2 regions of the Paenibacillus sp. IHB B 3415 genome follow, and region 1 is predicted to be linked to the other one. Evidence: riboswitches for the same ligand, from Rfam matches in the RefSeq annotation. Region 1 holds a riboswitch; the other holds the start of a gene.
What was found. Region 1 has a riboswitch for cyclic di-AMP ahead of QW71_RS13915 (APC family permease). Riboswitches for the same ligand answer to the same signal wherever they lie in the genome.
Positions count from the first base shown of each region.

Region 2: another riboswitch for cyclic di-AMP. It lies ahead of QW71_RS25440 (3D domain-containing protein); the one in region 1 lies ahead of QW71_RS13915 (APC family permease).

Region 1 is NZ_JUEI01000026.1:36,209-44,508, forward strand. It holds gene QW71_RS13895 (ABC transporter ATP-binding protein) at 1-126, opposite strand, end outside; gene QW71_RS13900 (FecCD family ABC transporter permease) at 185-1,207, opposite strand; gene QW71_RS13905 (iron ABC transporter permease) at 1,219-2,277, opposite strand; gene QW71_RS13910 (iron-hydroxamate ABC transporter substrate-binding protein) at 2,498-3,511, opposite strand; gene QW71_RS13915 (APC family permease) at 3,710-5,527, opposite strand; cyclic di-AMP (ydaO/yuaA leader) riboswitch at 5,656-5,815, opposite strand; gene QW71_RS13920 (disulfide oxidoreductase) at 6,041-6,475, opposite strand; gene QW71_RS13925 (DsbA family protein) at 6,472-7,227, opposite strand; gene QW71_RS13930 (ATP-binding protein) at 7,321-8,300, opposite strand, start outside.
Region 2 is NZ_JUEI01000063.1:10,446-18,745, forward strand. It holds gene QW71_RS25425 (AbrB/MazE/SpoVT family DNA-binding domain-containing protein) at 1-72, opposite strand, end outside; gene QW71_RS25430 (HD domain-containing protein) at 377-1,660, shown strand; gene QW71_RS25435 (TatD family hydrolase) at 1,714-2,484, shown strand; cyclic di-AMP (ydaO/yuaA leader) riboswitch at 2,683-2,912, shown strand; gene QW71_RS25440 (3D domain-containing protein) at 3,200-4,360, shown strand; gene rnmV (ribonuclease M5) at 4,521-5,072, shown strand; gene rsmA (16S rRNA (adenine(1518)-N(6)/adenine(1519)-N(6))-dimethyltransferase RsmA) at 5,069-5,953, shown strand; gene yabG (sporulation peptidase YabG) at 6,027-6,926, shown strand; gene veg (biofilm formation stimulator Veg) at 7,153-7,428, shown strand; gene QW71_RS25465 (small, acid-soluble spore protein, alpha/beta type) at 7,554-7,730, shown strand; gene ispE (4-(cytidine 5'-diphospho)-2-C-methyl-D-erythritol kinase) at 7,906-8,300, shown strand, end outside.

The sequences.
Region 1 (8,300 bases):
ACCTGAGCCATTCGCTCCAACCAGCGCTGTAATCTTCCCTGTAGGAAGTGACAGGTTCAGCCCCTTTACAATCATTGCCTCTGCGTATCCGATACTCAGCTGTTCTGTATTCAAACGTTCCGACATGATACTCACTCCTCAGAATTTTAATTTTTGATGATAACTTAGCCTATGAATGCCTATGTTAAGCCTTAGATTTTGCCAAAAGATATAAAAAGTACGGGGCGCCGATGATCGCCACCACGATACCTGTAGGTATCTCTGTAGGCTGCAGAATCCAGCGCCCGATGGTGTCTGCGGTGAGCAGCAGCAGCGCGCCTATCAAAGCGGCTGCAGGCAGCATGATCTGATGACGCGGGCCTACAAGTCTGCGGGCGAGATGCGGTGCAATCAGTCCGACAAAGCCGATGCCTCCGCTGACCGAGACGCAGGCGCCTGCGAGAGCCACAGCAGCAGCCAAGAGCAGCAGACGTTCCCGCTCCAGCGGCAGCCCAAGTCCTTTGGAGGTCTCATCCCCCAGATTCAGTACATTTAGCACCCGGGCCTTGTAGAACGCGAAGGGCAGCAGGATCAGGATCCAGGGGAGCAGTGCCAGCACAAAGCGCCAGTCTCCGCCCCAGATTTTGCCGGCCAGCCAGATGGCTACGAACTGATAATTCTGCGGGTCCAGTCTTAACGACAGGATCAGCTGAAAAGCGTAAATGCCGGCACCCACGGCAATACCGATCAGGATCAGCCGTGTCGGCGAGAGTCCGTCGGCTCTCCGGTAGGAGAGAAAATAGATCAGCGTGGCCGTAAGCGCGGCACCTGCCAGCGCCAGCAGCGGAAGAACAAAGATGGGCCCCGCCGTGGTTGCCGGGACAAATGAAATGAAGATCAGCACTGCGAATCCCGCTCCGGCGTTGATCCCTAAGGTAGAGGGTTCAGCGAGAGCATTGCGCGACAAGCCTTGCAGAATAGATCCGGATACTGCGAAACCCGCCCCGATGAGCAGTGAGATCACTATACGCGGCAGCCGGAAATCAAACAGAATCAGCTTCTGCTGCTTCGTTCCTTCGCCGAGCAGAGTATGTAGAACATCAAGTGGTGATAAGCGCATGAAGCCGGTATTCATACTGACAATAAAAACAATGACGATAAGTGCAGCAAGCAGGGTTAGAATACCGGCTTCTCTGGTGCGGCGCGATTTCGCTGAGGGTACAGACATTGCCCTGTTCATTACAGCTCCCCCTTGCGCTTGCTGGCCAGATAGATGAAGAACGGTACGCCGATTACTGCAATCAGGGCACCTATCGGTGTTTCATAAGGCGCATTAATCATTCTCGCAGCGATATCGGCAAAGAGGATCAGCACGCTCCCGAGTACTGCAGAGCAAGGAATGATCCAGCGGTAATCCACCCCCACCAGATAACGGGTAATATGCGGAATCATTAATCCGACAAAAGCAATCGGCCCCACCGTCGAGACCGCCGCTCCGGCAAGAATGACCACAATGATCATCCCTGCGGTCTGTACCAGCCGTGTGCGCTGCCCCAGTCCTGCGGCAACATCCCTTCCCAGGCTTAACAGCGTGATGGAACGTGAGAGCACCAGCGACCCGATAAGCGCACCTGCAACCCAGGGGGACATAATCTTGAGCTGTGTCCAGTTCGCTCCGCCAATCCCGCCTGCCATCCAGAAAGCGATATCCTGGGAGAGGTGATACAGAATGGCGATGCCTTGGCTGACCGCCAGCAGCATGGCACTGACCGCCGCACCCGCTAAGGTCAGGCGTAGCGGTGTCAGCCCGCTATGGGACAGCGATCCGATGCCGAAGACTAAGAGCGATGCCACAGCCGCTCCAATGAAGCAGTAGATCATGATATACATGAAAGATAGCGAAGGCGCAAAGGCGAAAGCCAATGCCAGGCCGACACCGGCTCCGGCGTTGAGTCCCAGCAGCCCCGAATCCGCCAGCGGATTCCGGGTCATCCCCTGCATGATCGCGCCGGCAACAGCAAAACATGCACCCACCAGCGCTCCGGCCAAAGCGCGGGGGATTCGCAGTTCCCGGATGACCTGATGCTGCGCCAGCTCCGGATTGAAGCGGAAGACAGCTTCCCATACCGTAGCCAGCCGGATATCTGCCGCTCCTACCGATACAGACAACATCAGCCCGAAGACGATGGCGGCTATTCCGAGCAGCAGTATCGTAGCTGCAGCCACCGGCCGCGACTTGATGGGTTTATCCCCTGCAGCCGTAGAAGGATTGAAGTTAGAACGTGTGGATGAAACCATAAGCCGTCTCCTTAACAGGATTATTACTTGCTTCTAATTGATTATCATTCTCATTATCGCAAATATATGAATATTGTACAAGCAGATAACGCGTAATCTATGTTGGACGCCCTCATCTATCGCTCCATTTTAAAAAAGGTGCAGATCATCGTATCCGGGGATACAAGGACCTGCACACTCTCTACCGGCAAAGGCTGATTACCGGCATTTTGAACGCTGCTTATTTTACAAGACTGCTCAGAGCATCATCAATTGTTTTGGAGTTAGCTATAGGACCGCTGTACAGCCAGCTGGTTGATCTGCCAAACTCATGAACATTCCCCGCCTTAACAGCCGGAATCCCCTTCCAGATCGCGCCATCCGTAACTTCAGCAGCATCCGCTCCATCACTGTTCACAAGGATGATATGATCTGCAGTCAGCTCAGACAATTTCTCAAGTGAAATGGGATTCCACGTTGCTCTGGACTCAGCAGGAATTTCGGTAACCAGATTCGGAAGCTTCAGGCCAAGATCACCATACAGGACTGCCCCGCTGCTGCGGGTTTCATCTACTATATAGAAGTTTTTGGATACCAGCCAGAGAATGGCAACGGACTCATCGCCGATCGCAGCGGAGATTTTTGTTTTGGCATCCGCCGCTTTTTGATCATAGGCATCAATGGCTGCTTCAGCTTCAGGCGTTTTGTTCAGCAGCTCACCGATCTTGAGCAGCGATTTGCGCCAGTCTTTGCTGATCTCATCGCCGAGTACATACGTAGGTGCGATTTTGTTCAACTGGTCATACAGACCGTTCTGGACAGTGCCTTCCGATTGTACAATGGTGAAGTCCGGTGCGAAACTAGTTACGGCTTCGAGTGGAAGGTCATAGCTTATGGTTGGAATATCTTTAAGCTCAGCTGCGAGGTAATCCTGAGTGCCGTTTGTCACGGACCATTGGGCAACCGGAGTCACACCGAGTGCGACCAGGTAATCTTCCAGATAAGAAGCAAGCACACGCTGCGGGTTCGCTGGGATAGTAACTTTATGTCCCATGGCATCCGTTACTGTTTGCTCTACCGCTGGAGCTGTTGTTTCTGCCGGTGCAGTTGTAGCTTCTGCAGGTGCCGTAGTTGCGGCAGCTCCGTTATTGGCTGCATTGTTATTTCCGCACGCGGATAGTAACAACGTTGTGGTCATAAGTCCGGCCATAGCCAGCTTCATGCTCGTTGATCTTTGCAGGTTGAACGAAAACATTAAATACCCCTCCTGTATATACATTCATTATTGGTCAAAGGTGATTGTGGCCTTCGCCTCACATAAACTGATGATATTGATTCTCATTCTCTCTGTCAACTAAATTATCTGAATCCATGTAAACTCACACTACGCATAACAAAAAACGGCTATTCCCGCAAGCTGCGGAAACAACCGTTTTACATATAAAGGGTATGTCTATTTGTGCAAATGATACGGCACAGTTGCTATAACGATATCCTTCTGATTCATCAGATAAGAGCGGATGAACAAGCTGGTCTGATTATGCAGAATCGCCTGCCACCAATGCTTCGTAACAAATTGCGGAATGAGTACAGTAATATGATCTGTTGAAGCGGTTTTCCACTCCACCGTATCGATGAATTTCACCAGCGGGCGGATGATGCTACGGTAACGCGAGCGGAGTACAATCAGGCGCACCCCAGGGTTCCACTCTTCCCACTTCTGTTCCATTTTGTGAATCTCTTCTTCATCGAATCCAACATATACAGCCACCACATTCTCAGTCAATGACTTCGCATAGCTGATCGAATGCAGTACCGCGCGGGTGACACCGGCAACAGGTACAACCACCGTGCTTCCTTTAATGCAAGGTTTATCCGTAGCCGGACAAATGCGCAGCTGATCGGCAATATTCATATAATGACGGTGAATCCGGTGGAACACGATGATTACAAGCGGCAGGAAGATGAAGGCCATCCATACACTCGAGAATTTAGTAATAATGAAGATGAGCGTAATGGTTAAGGTTGTGAGCATGCCTACTGTATTCACAGCGAATTTGCTCTGCCAGCCCTTAGGCTTGGTTCTGTACCACTGGACCATCATGCCAAGCTGTGAAAGGGTAAACGGAATGAATACCCCAACGGCGTATAATGGAATCAACCCTTCGGTATTTCCGTGAAAAGCGGCTACCAGCACAGCCGACATTATGCCGAGGAAAATAATGCCGTTGGAGAATCCCAGCCGGTCTCCGCGCACCATGAAGGCATGGGGTAAATATTTGTCTTTGGCGAACATGAACGCCAGCAGCGGGAAGGCCGAATACGCTGTATTCGCCGCCAGGAACAAGATTACTGCGGTGATTCCTTGGATGAAGAAGTACAAACCGCCGCGGCCAAAGGTAGACTCGGTAATCTGTGACACAACCGTTGCTTTCTCGTCCGGCATGATACCGTACCAATATGCCAAAAGCGTAATCCCCGTGAACATAGCCCCGAGAATCAGACCCATCAGCATCAGCGTTTTAGCCGCATTTTTCTCAGCCGGTGCTTTGAAGTTAGGGATCGCATTGGAGACCGCTTCTACCCCGGTCAGTGCCGAACAGCCGGAGCTGAAGGCCTTGAGCAGAAGGAACATACTGACGTTCGATACCGCCGAGCCGATCTCAGGAACCTGGGCATGAGCACCGCCGGTTGCATACTTGAAGACTCCCGCGATAATCAGCACAAAGATGGAGACGACGAACAGATATACCGGAATGGCTATGAATGAAGCTGATTCAGTAACACCCCGCAGATTTACAATCGTTAAGAGCAGAATGACAGTAACCGCTATAAGTACACTATGATTATGAAGACCCGGGAACGCTGATGTGATCGCGTCCGTTCCCGCCGAGGCGCTTACCGCTACCGTTAGAATATAATCGACCAGCAAAGAGCCGCCGGCAAGCAGGCCGGTATGAACCCCGAGATTGGTTTTGGCGACGATATAGGCGCCCCCGCCCTGCGGATAAGCAAAAATGGTCTGCCGATAAGACAGGATTAAGATGGCCAGCAGGCCCAATACGGCTAATGCAATTGGCAATGAGTACCAGATAGCTGTGAAACCTGCGGCCACAAGTACGATTAAGATTTGTTCTGTTCCGTAGGCTACAGACGAGAGCGCATCAGAAGACAGGACAGCCAGTGCTTTCACCTTGGATAACTTTTCATGATCGAGTTCGTTCGACTTCATCGGACGCCCGATCAATAGTCGTTTTACCTTGCTTACCATTGTAGTAACAGTTCCTCTCTTTGTTAAGTTGAAACGGCAGTACCGCGCGCTGTTTTCATAAGTGGATTTCATAAATGCAGGCACAAAAATAAGCATACGGAAATGATCCGCATGCCTTGAGTGCATGGTCATTATCCCACTATTGCTTACGAGGTTAGCTGGCGGATTCGGGCTGTGGTAGCCCTACGGTTTTCGAGTCTGCTGACCCGCTTCCGATTCACCCCGTTGGCACTCGGCCAAGTTTGGTTCCCCCGTTTTTCCTTCCGGAAAATTCAGCGCATATTCAACTTCTCACAAGGACTAATATTAATCTACAATGCCTCTTCCGTAAAGCGTTGAAACAAATGAAAAAAGAATGAAAAACAACCAAAACAACCAAATCCACGATCCGGTATGTCTTGATCTTTCATTCTCTTTCATTATCCCTTTATCGCGTGATTTTACAGCATTTCTGCTTAATAATTTACACTCAATTTAAGGGAATATATACTCTTCACTCTGCCTGACGGCTTCTTACTCACCTGCATCCTCTTTACGCCCTGTCCATAGCAGAATTGTTATTAATGCGAACGCAATGAGTGCCAGCAGCGGGATGGTAATGAATCCGAAATAATTCAGATAATCCGTGTTGCACGGCACACCGATTGTACATGGAAGCACCTTGCTGAGTGCCGGAATTTTCTGCTCCGCATAATGATAGATCGAAATGCTTCCGCCTATCAAACTTAAGGGAAGGACATAAGGGATAATGCGCTTATCCCCCCGGTAAGTGGCGATTCCGAGCAAAATCAGCTGCGGGTACATAAATATCCGCTGAAACCAGCATAGCTTGCAGGGCTCATATTTCAGCACTTCACTGAGATACAGACTGCCTGCTACAGCAACAACCGAGACGAACCAGGCCAAGTAGAGACAATTCCGGCGGCAGAATGCAGAGAATTTATTCATTGTGCAGCCACAGCTTCCGCAGCTACCTGGATTTGAGCATCGATTTCCTCCATATTAAAAGGTTCATTCACCTTGACTCCATTGACAAACAGTGATGGCGTGTTGGTTATGCCGGTGTCTGTGCCAAGCTGGATATCTCTCTCCAGTTCGCTTTCGTAGGTCTTGTCTTCAATATCCTTACGCAGCAGGTCGAAGTCAATGGGCAGTTCTAATTGCTGTGCCAGACTTACCAGGAAGTCCGGTGTTGCCCACTCCACCTTTTCTTCACCCTGGTTAGCATAGATAGCATCGAAGAATTTCCAGAAAGCCTCCTGATTCTGATGGTATACGGAGAGTGCCGCAAGTGAGGCTGTTCTCGAATCCGTACCAATAAAGGCCAGGTTGACGAAGTAAAAGGCTGCTTTATCCTGATTGACATACTCCTGAACGATTTGCGGTTTAATGACCCCGGTGAACTGGGCGCAAGCCGGACATTTGTAATCGCCGAATTCAACGATTTTGACTGGAGCATCTTCTTTGCCCAGCCGTGCCATTTCACTGTAATTGAAGTCAACGGGAGCCGCAGCAGATCCTGTGGTTGAGCCGTCCTTCGAGGCCAGCATGAATAATCCTACAAAAATAATAACGACTAAAGCCACTGTACTCACGATCAGAATTCTCGTTTTCTGCTTCTGCTGCTCCTGCTCTGCCCGGCGTTTCTCCTGCTTGCTCATCTGGGGAAGCGCGACATTGTTCTTTTTCGGTTTGCTCAAAGAGAGTTCCTTTCTGTCCATAGGACTGTCGTGATAAAAGATAAGTTACTTTAAAATTATATAATTAAAGTTCTCTCCTTGGCAAACCCTACATTATACAGCTTTGGTTGCCGCAGGCACTCCGCTGTCTTCATTTTCTTGGTTGTAAATCAGCTCCGGCGATGAATCCTGTGACTGTAGTACAATTCTGAAAAAGAACTGGGTCCCGCCGCCCGGCGCCGGTTCCGCCCATATTTCTCCCTGCATAAGCTCCACCAGCTTCTTGCAAATGGCCAATCCCAGACCGGTACCGGGGTATTTACGCGTGTGGGAAGCATCCACCTGGGAAAAGGATTGGAACAGTAGCTGCAGCTTATCCGGCGGAATGCCAATGCCTGTATCATGCACTTTGAATTGCAGCGTCTGAGACGCTCCCTTCAGACCGCAGGATTCAACAGTAACTGTAACCGCTCCCGAAGGAGTGAATTTCACAGCATTGCCGATTAAATTAACCAGGATCTGACGGATCCGCGCAATGTCTCCCACGAACTTGCCGGGAAGCCCCTCTTCTACCGACAGCACAAATGACAATTGCTTGTCTCTGGTGATCACTTCGAACAGATCCATACACTCCTGCAGCAGCACAGTCAGTTGAAACGGCTCCTGGTTCAACACGAGACCATCTGCTTCCAGGCGGGAGATATCGAGAACATCACTCATTACATGGAGCAATGCCTGGCTGCTGGTACTCTGCAGCTTCAGCAGCTCCAGATGCTCGGGCTTGCTGATCTCTTCGGCCAGCAGCTGATTGATGCCGATAATTCCGTTCAGCGGTGTACGGATTTCATGGCTCATCGTCGCCAGAAACTCGCTTTTCATCCTGGCAGCACTCTCTGCCGCATCCCGGGCCTGAATCAGTTCATGCTGGTATTGCATCAGGGCAGTGACATCCTCGGCAACGATATAGACCAGCTGTTCCTTATTATGAAGCAATGGAAACACCGTTACGCTGCAGATCATCTGCTGGCCGTCTTTGGTGATAACCTTCAGCTCCAGCTTGGAGGACTTTCCTTGGGAGGCATTGCGCACAGCTT
Region 2 (8,300 bases), on a different contig from region 1:
GCGCAATTCAATTGGAATAACGACCCGTCCAAGCTCATCTACCTTACGTACAATTCCTGTTGATTTCATCATTACAATCGTTGCTCCTCTCAATTATCAAAAGCGTCAATATTCGACATTGTTCACTGTTTTATGATATTTATCATACCAACCATTCCCAAAACAGTCAACCTTTTTTGAGGCGAATTTTAAGGAAACTTTGAAGGAAACATTCATACCGCCATTGGTTAGGCATATATCCCAAAAAGAACCTCGAAAATATTTGTCGATTTGTAAATTGCTAATTTGTCATAATTCGACAAAGTACGACAATATTTATTATTATAACTGTAATTCCACCCTATTTCTATGGATATTATTCAAAGGAGTTGATCTCATGAAGCAACCGCTGACAGAAGAGAAGGTATTTAAGGATCCGGTTCATAACTACATTCACGTCCAGGACACCATTATCTGGCGTCTGATTAACACCAAGGAGTTCCAGCGTCTGCGGCGCATCCGCCAGCTTGGCACCTCTTATCTGACTTTCCATGGCGCAGAACACAGCCGGTTTTCCCATTCGCTTGGTGTTTATGAAATTACCCGGCGGATTATATCGCAGTTTGAACGGAGCGGATATAAGGATTGGATGCCTGAGGAGAGTCTGCTTACCCTGTGTGCGGCGCTGCTGCATGATCTGGGACATGGCCCGTTTTCCCATTCTATAGAAGAAGCTTTTGAAATGGATCATGAGGACTGGACCTGCCGGATCATTCTGGAGGATACGGAAATCACCGCTATTCTGCGTGATGTAGCTGAGGATTTCCCTAATAAAGTAGCCTCTGTGATCTCCAAAACGTATGAGCATGAAATTGTTGTCAATTTGGTGTCGGGGCCGCTGGATGCGGACCGGATGGATTATCTTTTGCGTGATGCCTACTATACAGGAGTGAATTACGGAACCATTGACATTGACCGGATTCTGCGGATGCTGCGCCCCTATGACGGCCGGGTAGTTGTTAAAGAATCCGGCATGCATGCGATTGAGGATTACCTGATGTCACGTTATCAGATGTACTGGCAGGTCTATTTCCATCCGGTAACACGCAGCTCGGAAATTATTCTGCGCCAGATTCTCCGCAGAGCCAAGGAGCTGGTGCAGGGGGATTATGGTTTCCGGTTCATGATTGAGCCGCTCAGTGATTTGTTCCGCGGGGATGTAACGGTGGAGCAGTACCTGCTGCTGGACGAGGCTTTGATGCAGACAGCCTTCATGCAGTGGACGCTGGAGAAAGATGAAATTTTAAGCGACTTGTGCAGCCGATTTATTCATCGTAAACTGTATAAATATGTGGAGATGGAGCATCTGGATACAGAGACAATTGACGAAATCCGCCGCAGCTTTGCCGGTGCCGGACTGCGTGCTGATTATGATCTGGAAATCGATTTTCCGACAGATCTTCCTTATGATGTATTCCGTCCGGGGGATGCTTTTGACAGCAAACAGATTCTGCTTCTGGACCGCCATGATAAGCTGCGGGAGATCTCAGAGGTATCGGATATTGTACGCTCAATCAGCGGGATTCACCGAGGCAGATATCATCTCTATTTCCCGCAGGACAGGCTGCAGAAAGCCCTTCCACAGCTGCCGCCCTCCATCGCAGATATTTTTGCAAAATAACCTAAAATACTTGTAATTCATCATAGAAATCAAGGCGGAAAGGATGAAATATAATGCAGTTATTCGACACACATACCCATTTGGATGCTCCGCAATTCGACGAGGACCGCGAGGAGGTAATCGCCCGGGCGCTGGAGTCCGGAGTCAGTAAAATGATCAATATCGGCTTCAACCGGGAGACGATTCCGACAACGATGGAGCTTGCAGAGAAATATGATTATATTTATGCAGCGGTGGGCTGGCATCCCCAGGATGCATTCAGTATGAAGGAGGGCGACCTCGAATGGATCGCCTCGCTTTGCAGCCATCCCAAGGTAGTGGCCATCGGCGAGATCGGACTTGACTATTATTGGGACACTTCTCCTAAGGATGTACAGCATGAGGTATTCCGCAAGCAAATCGGCCTGGCACGTGAACTGAAGATGCCCATCTGTATCCATAACCGCGATGCCCACGAGGATGTAATCCGGATTCTGCGGGAGGAAAAAGCGGGTGAGGTTGGAGGGGTGATGCATTCGTTCTCCGGCAGCTGGGAAAGCGCTAAAATGTGTCTGGATCTCGGCTTCCATTTGTCCTTCGGGGGACCGATTACGTTTAAGAATGCCAGGGTGCCCAAAGAGGTGCTCGCCCAGACTCCGCTGGACCGGCTGCTGATCGAAACGGACTCCCCATATTTGACTCCGCACCCCTTCCGCGGCAAGCGAAATGAGACCGCACACGTAAGACTGGTAGCGGAGGCAGCGGCGGCAATAAAAGGGATTGATTTACAGGAATTGGCTGAAATTACGTATGCGAACGCACTGGAACGATTTGGAATTGTCTGAAAACGGGAGAAAAAGCGGTGAAAAATGAAGTATAGCCGATATATTAAACTTTTATAGTCTAAAAACGGCTGAATATTACAATATTTTAATCATTTTTTTACGTAAACGTGGTTGAATCGTCCTTTACAACATGCATCAAAACAGGATATCATCTTTTCAGTGCAGTGAGCTGTTGTTACTGTGACAGTCACTATTTCATGGATCGTCTCGCTGAGTCTCCGTATGGAGAACGGGGGAACCAATAAATGCCCTGCCGCATGCCCGTACATAGAGTACAACACAGAATTGCCGCAGACTTTATTTGATTTCTTCACGTGGTCTTTGGGGTGAATTTGAGGGCAACCGCCGTGAGCGGGTGACCTGAGATAGGGCGTCTCTCTTATGCCCGAACCCGACAGCTAACCCCGTAAGCGCAAGTAAGAGAGGAAACCTCGTGCATAAACATTCCCGCGTATTCGACACCGGAGAAGCCACGAAAGAGTCCTCTGTGAACTCTTTTTTGGGCTTTTTTTGTTTTGAATAATGCGGATGTTCCCGGCATACTGTTATATAACAGATATCCGGAGTAGCTATGCCGAGCAGGCGATCCATGAGCAGGAAACGCTGGAGCAATGCGGGCGTATCCTGTTGCAATCTCAAACCTAGTTTCGTCAGAAATGATGCAGTCACCTTGATATAACTTGGACGACGGGGCTATGTAAGGAGGATGGAGAGAGTGGGCGTATTCCAACCAGAGGTATCCCATGATTCGCAATCATCCAGCAGGTCTTTCGCATTACGGTTGAAGCAAGTGAATCCTCGCGTACTTTCACTTGCAGGTGTGATATCGATTGTTATCGCACTGTTAATTCTGCTGTACGTACACGGTCAGAGCAATAAAGAAATTATTTTAGTTATAGACGGACAGGTGCAGACACTGGAGACGCGGGAAGCGCTGCTCAGTGATGTGCTGGCAAAGGAACAAATTTCGCTGCAGCCGTATGATGAGCTATCTATTGGCCTTAGTGATGAAATACAAGACGGCGACCGTGTCGTAATCACCCGTGCGCAGAAGCTTATGCTTACTGCAGACGGTGCAACCAAGACCATATACACCACCGAGGATTCGCTCGGAGATGCCATTACCAAGCTGGGTTACAGCCTGGAGGGCAATGATAAGATTTTCCCTTCGCTTGATACCGCAGTCACACCCGACATGGAAGTCAAGATTGTCCGTATTACCAAGCAGACCGTACAGCGGACAGTAAACTTGCCTTTTAAGGTCATCAAAACCGCAGACCCCTCTCTGTATAAGGGAGACGTAAGAGTTGCACAGGCAGGCAAGCCGGGCGCGATCATCCAGCATATCGAGAAGATATATCAGGATGGGGAGCTAGTCTCCATGAATATGGTCGGCAAGGAAGTTCAGACGGTAACCAAAGATAAGGTTATTGCTGTCGGTACCAAAGCGGTTCCGAAGCCTGTTGTAGCTGCTGCAACTACATCCAAAGCCACAACAACCTCCAAATCATCCAAAGTCAGCGCGAAGAGCAACAACGTCACGAGCAAGGCAGGCGTAGATTTTGAATACAAAAAAATGATCAAAAACGTATCCATGACGGCTTATTCCTCGGAAGAACCGGGAATTGGAACACGTACCGCCTCCGGCACACGCGTAACGGAAGGCCGCACTATTGCAGTGGATCCGAATGTAATACCAATTGGCTGGTGGGTGTACATTGAGGGATTAGGGTTTCGCCGAGCAGAGGATACCGGCGGTGCCATTAAAGGCAACAAGGTGGATGTTTACTACGATTCACTGAGCCATGCCCGTAATTTCGGCCGGAAGTCGCGGACCATCTATGTGATTGGACCTGTGAAGCCGGAGCTTAACTAAGCGGCAAGTCTTTTGCAAATTAGCGGTTTATAAGATATAGTGGGGGTAGCACTTACGGAATTTAGAGAGCTGCCGCTCATCACTTATACATTCTTTAGCCAAAAAGAAGGGGAGCGAATCCTCTTCTTTTTGCGTTTTAGAGTAAGGGAGTAAATTATTTATGATTAAAGAATTAATTGTCGTCGAAGGTAAAAGCGATACCGTGGCCGTCAAGCGGGCCGTAGAAGCGGATACGATTGAAACAGGCGGTTCCGCAGTGGACCGCAAGGTCATTGCGAAGATTACATTAGCCATGGAACGCAGAGGGGTTATCATCCTCACGGATCCCGATCATGCCGGAGAGCGGATTCGTAAAATTGTCTCCTCCAAGGTGCCCGGATGCAAGCATGCATTCATTCCGGAGAAGGACGCAACCCGCAAAGGGGATATAGGTGTGGAGAATGCTTCGCCTGAGGCCATCCGCCATGCGCTGGAGCATGTTCACACTTCTTTTGAAGGGGCACCGGCTGTAATTGGGCTGGATGATCTTATGGCCGCAGGCATGATGGTACACGCACAGGCAGCAGAGCGAAGAATGCAGCTTGGCAATCTGCTCGGTATCGGTTATTGCAACGGCAAGCAGCTGTACAAGCGTCTGGCGATGTTCGGTATTACACGCGAAGAGTTCGCGCGCGCGCTCGCCCAAATTGATCAGGGAGGCATTACTTCATGAGCGACACTCTGAATATCTCATCCCCAACTAGAACCAAAGCAATAATACAGCGGTACGGGTTTTCGTTCAAAAAAAGCCTGGGCCAGAACTTCTTGATCGACCAGAATATTCTGGACAAAATTGTCGATGCTGCAGGTCTGGATACTGCCGCAGGCGCACTGGAGATTGGCCCGGGTATCGGAGCCCTGACAGAAAGGCTGGCGATGACAGCAGGAGCAGTCACAGCGGTGGAGATTGACCGCAGACTGATTCCGATCCTCAGGGATGTCCTGTCACCCTATCCCCATGTAAAGATCCGCAATGATGATGTACTGAAGGTCAATATGCAGGAGCTGTTTGCCGAGGATTTCGCCGGTGTGGACCGGATCAGTGTAGTGGCCAACCTCCCGTATTATGTGACGACCCCTATTCTCATGAAGCTGCTGGAAGAGAAGCTGCCGCTTGATAACATTGTCGTTATGATCCAGAAGGAAGTTGCCGAACGTATGGCTGCTTCTCCTGGGGGCAAAGAGTACGGAAGCCTTAGTATTGCCGTCCAGTATTACAGCGAGCCTGAACTGGTCTGCATGGTACCCCGGACGGTGTTCATTCCGCAGCCGAATGTAGAGTCAGCCGTTATCCGTCTGAAGGTCAGAGAGCGCCCTCCGGTTGAAGTTGCCGACGAGAAGCATTTCTTCGATGTTGTTCAGGCATCCTTCACCCAGCGGCGCAAGACGATCGCCAATAACCTGAAGGCCCGCTACTTCGCTGAAGAGGGGCGTGAGCGTCTGGAGGTACTGCTGGCTGAAGCAGGGATAGAGCCGTCCCGCCGCGGAGAGACACTTAGCCTGGAGGAATATGCGCGGCTAAGCGCTGTCCTGCTGGCCGCAGGAATCGCATAATCAGCAGAAAACACTCCGGGTGATGAACCAACCGGGACCTTTGCCCATAACATGGGGTAGAGGTGGTGTTGTAATGAATTTAGGAGACTTGGTCATACGTAAATCTTATGGCGGCGATGTGACTTTCCGGGTAGAGAATATAGTGCAGAATAGAGCCGTCATCAAGGGGACGGAATTCCGGTTGCTGGCGGATTCTCCGCTGGATGATCTGGTGCAGGTGCCTCCTACCCGGATTACGGAGCGGGGGCAGCAGGCGCAGATCAAAGCCATAGAATCCCTGAGCTGGCTGCGCAAAGACCGCCAGGAGCAGAGCCAGCGCAGCGGAGAGAGTGTATCCGGAACCTGGACCCAATCTCCCAAGGAAGCTGCTTACTTTGAAGTGCCGGGTAAGGTGCTGCATTTGGATGGCGACGCGCTTTACCTGAAGAAAAGCCTGAGTCTGTATGAGCAGTTGCGCATACCCGCCGAAGGGCATCATATTCATGAGTCCAAAATGGCGGAGACCTTATACCGGCTGCTGCCCCGTGTGCGACCGGATATTGTGGTGATTACCGGTCATGACGGAGTACTTAAGCAACAGCAGGCTTATGATCTCTACAGCTTGAGCAGCTACAAAAATTCACAGAATTTTGTTGCGGCCATCCAGGTGGCCCGGGATTATGAGCGGAATTTCGATGCCCTGACGATTGTTGCAGGGGCCTGCCAATCGCATTTCGAGGCGCTGCTGGGCACAGGGGCGAATTTCGCCAGCTCACCGGGAAGAATACTCATTCATGCCCTGGACCCCGTCTATATTGCGGCCAAGGCTTCGTTCACTTCGATCCGCGATACGGTCAATTTGAGCGATGTATTGAACCATACCATTAGCGGCAACCAGGGAATGGGCGGAATTGAGACCCGCGGGAGCTTCCGTATCGGGATGCCCCGGCTGCAAAATCTTGCTACCCTGAAGGTGGCGCCTTCGGTGATGTAGCGGCAGATATAGAGAAGGAAGGATAAGCGATCCGGCTTATCCTTCCTTTTTTCGTGGGCAGATTTGCGTTCAGCATTACCGCTAACAAGGAGCTTAAGCCGGGACTTCGTGATGCTAAAAAAATTCCGTTGACAACTTTTTTAGCATCATCTATAATTATTTATTTGATTTGACAATGATTGTGAAAAGTTGTATAATGGACAAGGAAAGAGGTGGTCGTCAGGCAATGGCTAATAACGCGCTGTTGGAAATCAAACGCAGTCTCGAAGCTCACGTCGGTCATAAGATCACGTTGCGGGCTAACGGTGGTCGTCGCAAAACCGTTGAACGTACCGGTGTCCTGGAAGAAACGTACCCTTCTGTATTTATTGTCAAACTGGATCAGGAGCAGCAAACCTTTAAGCGAGTCTCCTATAGCTATGCCGATATACTTACTGAATCTGTGGAAATCACAGTTACCGAAGACGATGGGCAGATGCGGATTATGTATATTAAAGCTTAGCGTCACGGACAGTCTCCCTGCAGGGGGGCTGTTTTTTGTTTTTCCGCTGCATGACCTGTGCCCCTTGGCCGCATACTACATAAGCAGTAGCTCATCATCCAATAGCATAAAGGGAGGAATCCGTAATGAGCCGCAGAAGACGGGGCATGATGTCGGAGGAATTGAAGACAGAGCTGGCCAAGGAGCTTGGATTTTATGAAACGGTAGAGCAGGAAGGCTGGGGCGGAATACGGGCAGTTGATGCCGGAAACATGGTCAAGAGAGCCATTCAGCTTGCTGAACAGGCTGCACGGAAATCGTAACGCCGTAAGCTGGGGTCTGCAGTTGTAACCTGGGTATCGCCTGCTGGCGGTACCTTTTTCCAAATACAGGGGTCCGTAGAAGCTTGCTCAACTTTTGTTAATGGACTTCACTGCCAGTTTCTCATATAATATGTTAAGTTGTTTTTACGGGAAAAGCTGAGGGTGGGTGAACGCCTTGAAAATGTATGAGAAAGCGCCGGCCAAGATTAATTTGATGCTGGATGTGCTGCATAAGCGCGCTGACGGATTTCATGAAGTGGAAATGATAATGACTATGGTCGATCTGGCCGACCGTCTGGAGCTCTCCGAGCTGAAGCGTGATTCCATTATTATCTCTAGCCAGGCCGGGTATATTCCGCTGGACGAGAAGAATCTGGCCTTCCAGGCCGCAAGACTGATTAAAGACCGCTATAACGTGAGAAGCGGTGTACATATTCATCTGGACAAAAGAATTCCGGTCGCTGCCGGCCTTGCCGGCGGCAGCAGTGACGCCGCGGCTACGCTGCGCGGCCTGAATCGGCTCTGGCGCCTCGGGATCCCGGCGCAGGAGCTGCAGGAACTGGGCGCCGA